Regions from separate parts of the Oceanibaculum indicum P24 genome, predicted to be linked through region 1. Evidence: riboswitches for the same ligand, from Rfam matches in the RefSeq annotation. Region 1 holds a riboswitch; the other holds the start of a gene.
What was found. Region 1 has a riboswitch for thiamine pyrophosphate ahead of thiO (glycine oxidase ThiO). Riboswitches for the same ligand answer to the same signal wherever they lie in the genome.
Positions count from the first base shown of each region.

Region 2: linked by a shared signal. The riboswitch ahead of P24_RS04735 (ABC transporter permease) and the one ahead of thiO (glycine oxidase ThiO) in region 1 are both predicted to bind thiamine pyrophosphate.

Region 1 covers NZ_AMRL01000007.1:18,916-24,118, forward strand. Annotated here, with positions in the region: gene thiG (thiazole synthase) at 1-723, opposite strand, end outside; gene thiS (sulfur carrier protein ThiS) at 729-953, opposite strand; gene thiO (glycine oxidase ThiO) at 965-2,122, opposite strand; TPP riboswitch at 2,114-2,219, opposite strand; gene P24_RS07485 (methyl-accepting chemotaxis protein) at 2,339-4,318, opposite strand; gene P24_RS07490 (sensor histidine kinase) at 4,441-5,115, opposite strand; gene P24_RS19180 (hypothetical protein) at 5,116-5,203, opposite strand, start outside.
Region 2 covers NZ_AMRL01000004.1:35,309-40,511, reverse strand. Annotated here, with positions in the region: gene P24_RS04745 (CoxG family protein) at 1-412, opposite strand, end outside; gene P24_RS04740 (ABC transporter substrate-binding protein) at 547-1,494, opposite strand; gene P24_RS04735 (ABC transporter permease) at 1,516-2,316, opposite strand; TPP riboswitch at 2,306-2,419, opposite strand; gene P24_RS04730 (acetoin utilization protein AcuC) at 2,510-3,631, shown strand; gene P24_RS04725 (DUF192 domain-containing protein) at 3,662-4,108, shown strand; gene P24_RS04720 (class I SAM-dependent methyltransferase) at 4,124-4,786, opposite strand; tRNA gene P24_RS04715 (tRNA-Pro) at 4,903-4,979, shown strand; gene P24_RS04710 (ETC complex I subunit) at 5,032-5,203, shown strand, end outside.

The DNA of each region.
Region 1 (5,203 bases):
GCGGCGCGCGGCGCGACCGGCGGCCACGGCGTCACGCATGGCAGCCGCCATCAGCACCGGGTTGCGTGCCTTGGAGATGGCGGTGTTCAGCAGCACCGCGTCAGCCCCTATCTCCAGCGCGCGGGCGGCGTCGGAGGCGGTGCCGATGCCGGCATCGACGATCACCGGCACGGTGGAGCGGTTGCACACCATCTCCAGATTATACGGGTTCACCAGCCCCATGCCGGAGCCGATGGGCGAGGCCAGCGGCATGACGGCGGCGCAGCCGACATCGGCCAGCTTCTGGCACACCACCGGGTCGTCGGTGCAGTAGGGCAGCACGATGAAGCCGTCCTTCACCAGCTCCTCCGCCGCCTCGACCAGCTGGGCGACATCGGGATACAGCGTTTCGCGGTCGCCGATCAGCTCCAGCTTCACCCAGTCGGTGCCGACTGCCTCGCGGCCCAGCTGCGCGGTCAGCACGGCGTCGCGCACCGTGCCGCAACCCGCCGTGTTGGGCAGCAGGTGGCAGCGGTCCTTCAGCAGGTCCCACAGGTTTTCGGCATAGGATTCGGTGCTGACCCGGCGGATCGAGACGGTGACGATCTCCGCGCCGCTGACCTCCAGCGCATCCAGCATGACCTGGCGGTTGGGATAGCCGGCCGTGCCGATCAGCAGGCGCGAGCCGAAGCTCTTGCCGGCCAGCGTGAAGGGGTCTTTCGCGGTGTCGTTCATCGCGTTCATGTCTCTCACCCGCCCTGGAAGGGCTGTACGATCTCGATGTCGTCGCTGGCGGAGATGGGCGTCGCCGCCCAGTCGCCGCGCTTCACGACCTTCTGGTTCACCGCCACGGCAATGCCGGGCCGGCTGGAATCGATGCCGCGCTCGGCCAGCAGGGCGGCGATGCTGCCGGCCATCGTGCCGTAGGGCTTGCCGTTCAGGCGGATCGAAAGCAGGGTCTTCGCGTCACTCATCGCAACCATACTCATTCTGCGGCGATCTCAGGTCTTGCAGCAGCCTTAGCGGCGAAGCGCGCCAGCGTAAAGGGGGCAGCTTCGGGCAGCGGGCTGCCGGTCAGGATCTGGCGGGCGATGGCGTCGGCGGTGATCGGCGCCAGCAGGATGCCGTTGCGGTGGTGGCCGGTCGCCACCAGCAGCCCATCGGTGCCGGTTTCGCCCAGGATCGGCGCATCGTCGCGGCTGGTCGGGCGGAAGCCCACCCACATCTCCTCAATCGGCAGTTCCTCAATGGCGGGAATCGCCCGCCAGGCCGCGTCCAGCAGCGCCAGCACGCCACCCGCCGTCAGCTCCGGGTCATGGCCTTTTTCCTCGACGGTGGCGCCGACGATCAGCCGCCCGTCGGCGCGCGGTACCAGATAGATTTTCGGCGCCCACAGCACTGACGTTGCCAGCGGTGCCTTCGGGTCCATGCACAGGCTCAGCATCTGGCCCTTCACCGGGCGGACCGGCGGCAGGGCGGCCTGCGGCAGGCCGGGAATGTCGCGCGACCAAGAGCCGGCGGCCAGCACCACGATGTCAGCCTTATGGAGATCATCGCCAACCCGCACGCCGACGGCGCGGCCGTCTTCGGTCTCGATGCCGGCGACCGGGCTGTTCTCGTGCAAGGTCCCGCCGGCATGCAGGAAGGCCGCCTTCAGCGCCTCGGACAGCCGGCGGTTCTCAACCTGATGATCGTCGGGTGCCCAGATCGCCCCCGGCACGCCGGGCCGCAGATAGGGCTCGCGCTTCCGCGCCTCCGCCCCGCTCAGCCATTCGACGGCGAGGCCGAGATCGCGCTGGAATTCGTAAGTGAAGCGCAGCTGCTCCGCCTCGTCGCGGTTGGTGGCGGCGACCAGCGTGCCGGTCTCGCGATACTCGACATCAATGCCGCTGGCATCCTTCAGCTCGACGGCGAAGCCGGGCCACATCTTCTGGCTGGCCAGCGTCAGCGGCAGCAGGGATTCCTCACCGGGTTCGGTCTCGGCATTGGCGGCCAGCATGCCGGCGGCGGCCCAGCTGGCGCCGCGCCCGGCCTGGCCACGCTCGAACACGGACACCGGACATCCCGCCTGCGCCAGCCGCCAGCCGATGCCGAGGCCGCAGACACCGGCACCGATGATGGCGACGGTTGGTTTAGGTGACATGGTAACGCTCCCTTCGCTGGCATGATCCAGATCAGGTTCAATGGGTATGATCTCAGCCGCGTCGGCTCATCCCGCCCCGGCACCCCAGCACACTATGCCATGTAATGGTTCTGTCCCGAAATGCAACGGCGGGGCTGGAGCCCCGCCGTTTTCTCATGCTCCCACTGGGGCGGGGCCTGCGCCCCGCCGTTTTCACATGCTCCGCAATGATTTTGCCTAAGCGGCGCGGACCTGGGACAGGAAGCTCTCCATCTCGCTGCGCAGCCTGACGGAAGACTGCGACAGCTCCTGCGCGCTGGACAACACCTGCCCGGCAGCCGAGCCGCCTTCGGATGCCGCCTGGCTGACCTGCACGATGGCGCTGGTCACTTCCTGCGTGCCGGCCGAGGCCTGCATGACATTGCGGGAGATTTCCTGCGTCGCCGCGTCCTGCTCCTCCACCGCAGAGGCGATGGCCGAGGCGATCTCCCGGCTTTCGCCGATGACGGCGGCGATATCGCGGATCGCACCGACAGTGCGCTGCGTGCCGTCCTGCACCTCGCCGATCTGCAGCGTGATGTCCTCGGTCGCCTTGGCGGTCTGGCTGGCCAGGTTCTTCACTTCCGACGCGACGACGGCGAAGCCCTTGCCGGCCTCGCCGGCGCGGGCGGCCTCGATGGTGGCGTTCAGCGCCAGCAGGTTGGTCTGCTCGGCGATCTCGTTGATGAGCTGCACCACCTCGCCAATCTTCTGCGTCGCGGCCACCAGCCCTTCGGCGGTCACCTGGGTCTGGTTGGCGGTGCCGACGGCGCGGTCGGCGACCTGGGAGGATTGCGCCACCTGCTGGCCGATCTCGCGGACCGAGGCTGCCAGCTCCTCGCAGGCAGTAGCCACCGTCTCGACATTGGTGCTGGCCTCGGTCGCGGCAGCCGCCACCGTATCGGCCTGGGCGGTGGTTTCCTCCAGGCTGCTGTTCAATGTCTGCGCCGCCGCTTCCAGCTCGTTCGCCGCCGAGGACACGACGCGCACGATGCTGCCGACATTCTGCTCGAACTGGTCGGCAAGCTGCGCCATGACGCGCTTCTTCTCAGCCTCCAGCCGCAGGCGGTTCTCTTCCTCCGCCTGCTTTTCGGCCAGCGCGCGGTCGATGGCGTTCTGCTCGATGCGCTTCACCGCCCGCCCGATAGCGCCGATCTCGTCGCCGCGATTCTGCGCCGGGATAGTCACTTCGGTCTGGCCGCCGGCCAGCGCATTCAGGGCGCCGGCCATGCCGACCAGCGGGCGCGAGATCGACAGGGCCAGCCAGATCGCCAGCAGCGACAGGGCCGCCAGGATGCTGGATATCATGATCCACAGCAGCTTTTCGGCTTCGGCATGTTCGGCGGCAAGGGTCTGCTGCGTGGATTCGTAGCCGGCGGCGATGCCGGCGAATACCTGCTCGATCAGCGGGTCGATGGCGGCATAGGCGCTGGACAGCGCCTCCACCTGCTCGACCAGTTGCAGGCGCGTGGTCGCGAAGGCGTTGAAGGCGTCCTGGTAGCTGTTCAGCAGACCGGTGATCTCCTGCTTGGTGGCGGGCGGGATACTGTCGGTTTCGGCCATCAGCGCGGTGAAGGCGACCTTCCGCTGCGCGATATCCTCGATATATTTCGGGGTGAGGCGCAGCATGAAATCCTTCTCGTGCCGGCGCATCATCAGCATTAGCACGGCAAGTTCCGCCTGCTCATATTCCTTCAGCCGGGTCTCCACCGCATGCACGGCGGCGCGGAGATTGCCTTCCAGCCCTTCCGTCTCCTTGTAGCCGAGGCGGCGCTGGGACTCGACGACGGCGGCGAAACGCTGCCGGTAGGTATCGAGACCGGCGCCGATCTCGCGCAGCTTCTCCGCCAGGGCGGCGTCGGTCCGGGCCAGCGAGGTTGCCAGCCCACCGATCATGCCGCTGGCGTTATCGATGATTTTCCCGTGCCGCTCGACATAACGGTCCTCCCGGCGGATCAGGAAATCCTTCTCCGCGCGTCGTGCATCGAGCAATGCCGCATCAAGGCGCAGCGCCTGGAACTGCTGATCGGCGGCGAGGTCCAGCCGGGCCTGCTGTTCGGCGAATTTCTCCATGCCCTGGAAGAAGACGGCAACAGCCGCCAAGAGCCCGACGATGCCGAGCAGGCCGAGCAGGCCAACCTGAAATTTGACGCTGACGCGCGAGAGGAAGCTGGACATGAAGGGGTTCCTGCGGTTCGGGGAAAAGAGTCGCGGCTGTTTTATTAGTGAATTATATTTTAATAATTAATTAAATGCCAAGCGCTTCGCCCGGCAATATCACGGTCGCGCTGAGCGGAGGCCTAAATCGGCAGGCGGATGGTGACGGTGGTTCCCTGGTCGGGGGCACTGTCCAGCGTGAAGCTGCCGCCATGCAGCTCGACCAGCCGGCGGGCCAGCGGCAGGCCGATGCCGATGCCGTCATGCTGGCGCACCAGCGCATCGTCGAACTGCACGAAGGGGGTCATCGCCTCGGCCAGCCGGTCTTCGGGAATCCCGATGCCGGTATCGGCAATGCGGATTTCCAGCCAGTGCTTCGGTGTCACACGGGCGGCCAGCGTAATCGCTCCGCCTGCCGGCGTATGGCGCAGCGCGTTGGACAGCAGCTGGTCCAGGATCTGCCGCAGGCGGGACTGATCGCAGGGCAGGGATGGCAGGTCTTCCGCGATATCGCCGGTGAGGCTCACGCCAAGGCGCGTGGCCGTCTCGCCATGATGCCGCAGGCAGTCCGCCAGCTCCTGCCGGATGTCGAGAGGCGTGCGGGAGAGCGTCAGCATCCCGGCCTCGGCCTGCGAGACCTCCAGGATCTGGGTGATGGTCTGCAGGGCGCGGGTGCCGCTTTCGTGGATATGGTCGATATAGGCCTTGTGCTTCGGGTTGCCGATCGGCCCCAGCACCTCGCTGCGCAGCATGTCGGAAAAGCCGATCACGGCATTCATCGGCGTGCGCAGATGATGGCTGAGCTGCGCCAGGGTCAGCTATTTGTTGCTCTGCGCCAGGGCCAGTTCCTGCCGGGTCGCTTCCAGCCGCCGGTGTTCCCGGTCCAGCGCGGCTTCCAGGCGCAGA
Region 2 (5,203 bases), on a different contig from region 1:
AGAATTCGCCGGACAGCTTCTTTGCCGTCGAATCGATCAGGCGGGAACCGATCTGCGCCAGCTTGCCGCCGACATTGGCGGTCACGGTGTAGTGCAGGATGGTGCCGTCCGGCCCGTCCTCTTCCAGCCGTACCTTGGCGCCGCCCTTGGCGAAGCCGGCGGCACCGCCCTTGCCCTCGCCGCTGATGGTGTAGCTCTCCGGCGGGTTCAGCTCGGACAGGGTGACCTCGCCGCCGAAGGTGGCGCTGACCGGGCCGACCTTCGCCTTCACCTTGGCGCTGAACTTGTCGTCGCCCTGCTTTTCGATGGACTGGCAGCCGGGGATCGCCTGGCCCAGAATGTCCGGATCGTTCAGTGCTTCCCAGACCTTCTGGCGCGGTGCGGGAATACGTTGTTCGCCCGTAAGCTCCATGTGGCTATCTCTCGCTATCGGCTTCGGCTGTGCCGCCCGGACTGTCCGCCAGGCGGCGTTTCGACCGTAACCTTAGTGGACAGGTCAGAGGGGGGCAAGCGCGCCCCGGACCATTTCCGGGGCGCATCAGTACATTAGTACGGCAGCTCCACCGCATAGCTGGCCACCGGCTTGATCTCCCGGATCAGCTTGGCGTCCAGCAGGAACCGGGCGAACCGGTCATAGCGCGCATTGTCCATTGCCGCCGGACGGTGGGCGAAGCGCGGCAGCGTGTCGAACCAGGCGCGGCGGTTCAGCTCGTCATTCAGCTCCGGCCGCCTGGCGCGGAAGGTGTTCCAGGTCTCCTGCGGATGGTTGATCAGGTACTGCGTGCCCTTCTCGACGGCGGACAGGAAGCGGCGCAGGCGTGGATCGCCGACGCTGTCCTTGTGCGCGACGTAAATCAGCTGGTCGAAGGGCGGCACGCCATGCTCCTCGATATAGAAGGCGCGGCCCTTCTTGCCGATCAGATCCATCTGGGTCAGCTCGAAATTGCGGTAGGCGCCGACCACCGCATCGACCTTGCCGGAGGCGAGGGACGGGGAGAGCGAGAAGTTCACATTCACCAGCGTGATGTCGGCGAGCGTCAGCCCGGCGGAGCGCAGCACCGCGCCGAGCACGGCTTCCTCCGTCCCGCTGACCGAGAAACCGACGGTCTTTCCCTTCAGATCGGCGACGGTCTTCACCGGTCCGTCGGCCAGCGTCAGCACGGTGGAGAGCGGCGTGGCCACCAGCGTGCCGATGCGCACCAGCGGCAGGCCCTGGTCGGCCTGCAGATGCAGCTGCGGCTGGTAGGAGATGGCGATCTCCGCCTTCTTCGCCGCGACCAGCTTCGGCGGGTCGTTCGGGTCGGCCGGGGCGATCAACTCCACCTCCAGATTCTCGTCGGCGAAATAGCCCTGGTCGAGGGCGACGAACAGTGGCGCATGGTCCGGGTTAACGAACCAGTCCAGCAGTACCGTCAGCTTGTCGGCAGCCTGGGCCTGAAGTGGCAGGGCGAGGGCCGCGGCAAAAGCCAGTGAACGCAAAAGCTTGAGAGTCATTCTTTTCGTTCCCGTGAAGGTTTATCGAAGGTCCGAATGATCGGTCTCGGGCTGCCAGTGCAGGATACGCCGGCTGGCCAGGTCGATCGTGAAATAGAGGGTGATGGCCATCGCCGCGAGCACCAGCAATGCTGCGAACATCAGGTCGATCTGCAGCCGCGCATTGGCGTGCAGCATCAGATAGCCAAGGCCGGCGCTGGACCCCACCCATTCGCCGACCACCGCGCCGATGGGGGCAACGGCAGCAGCGATGCGCAGCCCGGCGGCGAGGCCGGGCAGGGCGGCCGGAACCCGCACCCGCCAGATCAGCCGCCAGCCCCGGCAGCCCAGCGTGCGGGCGCTGTCGATCCAGGCCCGGTCGGTGCGGCGCAACCCGTCATGGAAGGCGGCGGTCACCGGAAAGAAGATGATGAGGGCGGCCATCGCCACCTTGGAAGCGAGGCCATAGCCCAGCCACAGCACCAGGATCGGCGCCAGCGCAAAGACCGGGATAGCCTGGCTGACCACCAGCACCGGCATCAGCCAGCGCCGGACCTCGCCAGACAGCGCCATGACCAGCGCCGTGGAGATGCCCAGCGAGACGCCGAGCAGCAGCCCGACGATTATTTCCGTCAGCGTCACGCCGGCATGCGGCAGGATGATGTTGCCGCGCTGCAGCAGGGCGGCATAGACATCGGCGGGGCCAGGCAGCAGGAAGGATTCGATGCCGGTCAGCGACACCAGCGCCTGCCAGGCCAGCAGCAGGCCGGCCAGCGTCACGACGGGGCGGAACAGGGCCCGGCCCAGGGTGCGCGCATGGCGGAAGATGAAAGTCCCGTGCATGTCCTCTTCCCTACGCCCGTGCTAGCGGGATCAGGTTCTTGGGGTCGTCGCATCCCCGCGCGGGAGGCGACCTCTCAGCCTGATGGCTCCCCCGAGGTCGGCGCGAACTATGGCACAGGCGTTGTGTCATGCAAGGGGCGATCTATACATGCCACGATTGACCGGACGAGGCCGCCGACGTACCTGAAGCATCATGCTTGAAAAGCCGATCCTTCTGGGCAGCGACATCTACCGGCACTCGATCTACGGGCGGAAGCATCCGCTCTCGATTCCGCGCGTCTCGCTGGTGCTCGACCTGATCCGGGCGTTGGGCTGGTTCGATGAGGCCCGCTACCGCGCCGTCGAGCCGGCAACACGCGAGCAGCTGACCCGCTTCCACGCGCCGGACTATGTCGAGGCGCTGATGCGGGCGGAAGAGACGCGCCATGTCCCACCGGAGGATCAGGAACGTTACAATATCGGGCGCAACGGCAACCCGGTCTTCGCCGAGATTTTCCGCCGGCCCGCCACCTCCTGCGCTGCCTCCATCCTGGCGGCCGGCCTGCTGAAGGAAGGCGGGGTGGTACACAATCCGGCGGGCGGCACGCATCATGGCCGGCCGGACCGGGCCAGCGGCTTCTGCTATTTCAACGATGCGGTGCTCGCGATTCTGGCCTTTCTGGATCAGGGGCTTGAGCGCGTGCTCTATATCGATCTCGACGCCCATCATGGCGATGGCGTGCAGGACGCCTTCCATGACGAGGAGCGGGTGCTGACAGTGTCGATCCATGAGCAGGACCGCTGGCCGCGCACCGGCGCGCTGGCGGACCGGGCTGGCGGCATGGCGCGCAATATCCCGGTGCCGGCGGGCTTCAACGATACGGAGATGGCCTTCCTGGTGGCGGAGGCGCTGCTGCCGCTGGCTGACAGGTTCCGCCCGCAAGCCCTTGTGCTGCAATGCGGATGCGACGGGCTGGAGGATGATCCGCAAAGCCGGCTGTCGCTGTCCAACCGCGCGATATGGAACGCCGTGGCGACGCTGCATCGGCAGGCGCCCCGCACGTTGGTGCTGGGCGGCGGCGGCTATAACCCCTGGGCGGTAGCGCGCTGCTGGGCCGGCATCTGGGGCGTGCTGAACAGCCAGCCCCTCAATGGACAGCCTCTTGACGAGCCGCTGCCGATGCCGGCGCAATCGCTGCTGCGGGAGATCGTCTGGAACCACAGCCGGGGCCGGACCCCGCCGGAGCACTGGTTCACCACTCTGGCGGACGCGGCCCGCCCCGGCCCGGTGCGGCCGGAAATCCGGGCGGCGGCCCGGGCCATTCTTGAGGATTAAGGCCAAGACATGCGGAAATTCTTCTTACCGATGCCGGTTCTGCTGCTGGTGATGGCCTTGTGGACCGGCGATGCCGTCGCGCAGGGGGCGGCCAGTTTCGAGCGCAGCGGCCTCATCATCGAGACGGCGCAGGGTCAGCAGCACCGGTTCGATGTCGAGATGGCGGTGACGCCCGCCCAGCAGGCGCAGGGGCTGATGTTCCGGCAGCAGATGGCGCCGGAGGCCGGCATGCTGTTCCTCTATGACCGGCCGCAGGGTGTCGCCATGTGGATGAAGAACACGCTGATTCCGCTGGATATGTTCTTCATCGACGCGAAGGGGCGAATCACCGGCATCGAGGAGCGCACCGTGCCGTTTTCGACCCAGACCATCGAATCGCCGGGCCTCGCCAGCGCGGTGCTGGAGCTGAATGCCGGCACCGCCGAGCGGCTGGGCATCCGCGTCGGCGACCGGCTGGTGCACCCGGCGTTCCGGTAAGCCTTAGCGCTTGCCTTACCGCTTCCGGGCCAGCGTCAGCCCGTCGCCGATGGGGATCATCGCCGGGGTGACGCGCTCATCCTTCGCGATCTTGGCGTTCAGCGCGCGGATGGCAAGCGTGTCCTCATCCTGCTTTGCTGGATTGATGACGGAGCCGCCCCACAGCACATTATCCACGCCGATCAGCCCGCCGGGGCGCAACAGGGTCAGGGCCGCCTCGTAATAGCGGTCGTAATTGCCCTTGTCGGCATCGATGAAGGCGAAGTCGAAGCTGCCGGACTGGCCGTTGGCGATCAGCCCCTCCAGCGTCTCGGTCGCGGGTGCGATGCGCAGGTCGATCTTGTGATCGAGGCCGGCTTCCTTCCAGTAGCGCCGGCCGATCCCGGTCCATTCCGTGCTGACGTCGCAGCACACCAGCTTTCCGTCAGCGGGCAGGGCCATGGCGACGCACAGCGCGCTGTAGCCGGTGAAGGTGCCGACCTCCAGGCAGCGCTTCGCGCCGGTCAGCTCGACCAGCAGCCGCATGAACTGCCCCTGTTCCGGGGAAATCTGCATCCCGCCGGCGGGCAGGCTGGCGGTCTCCTCGCGCAGCTTTGCCAGCAGGGCGCTCTCCCGCACGCCGGAGGCGATCAGATAGGCGCGCAAATCCTCGGTCATTCCGGTGGTGGTGCGGGACATGTGCTGTTCCTTGAGAATCGTTCGCTTGGTCAAAGCTAACGCCTCGCCCGCCGTGAGGGAAGGGGCGCAACATCCTGCTTGCGCCGCCTGCCTTAAATCCCTAGTTTCCGGGCATTCGGGGTGTAGCGCAGCCTGGTAGCGCGCCTGCTTTGGGAGCAGGATGTCGGCGGTTCGAATCCGTCCACCCCGACCAGTTTGGTCAGGTTCCAGTTTGGCCGGGTAACGTCTAGTCGAGGGGAAACAGGATGTTGGCGCGCATCTATCAGCCGAGCAAGACCGCCATGCAGTCGGGCCGTGCGGGAACGCACCGCTGGGTTCTGGATTATGCGCCGGTGACGCCGCGCCGGCCAGAGCCGCTGATGGGCTGGGTCTCCTCCGGCGATACGATGAACCAGGTGCGCCTGCGCTTCGCGACGA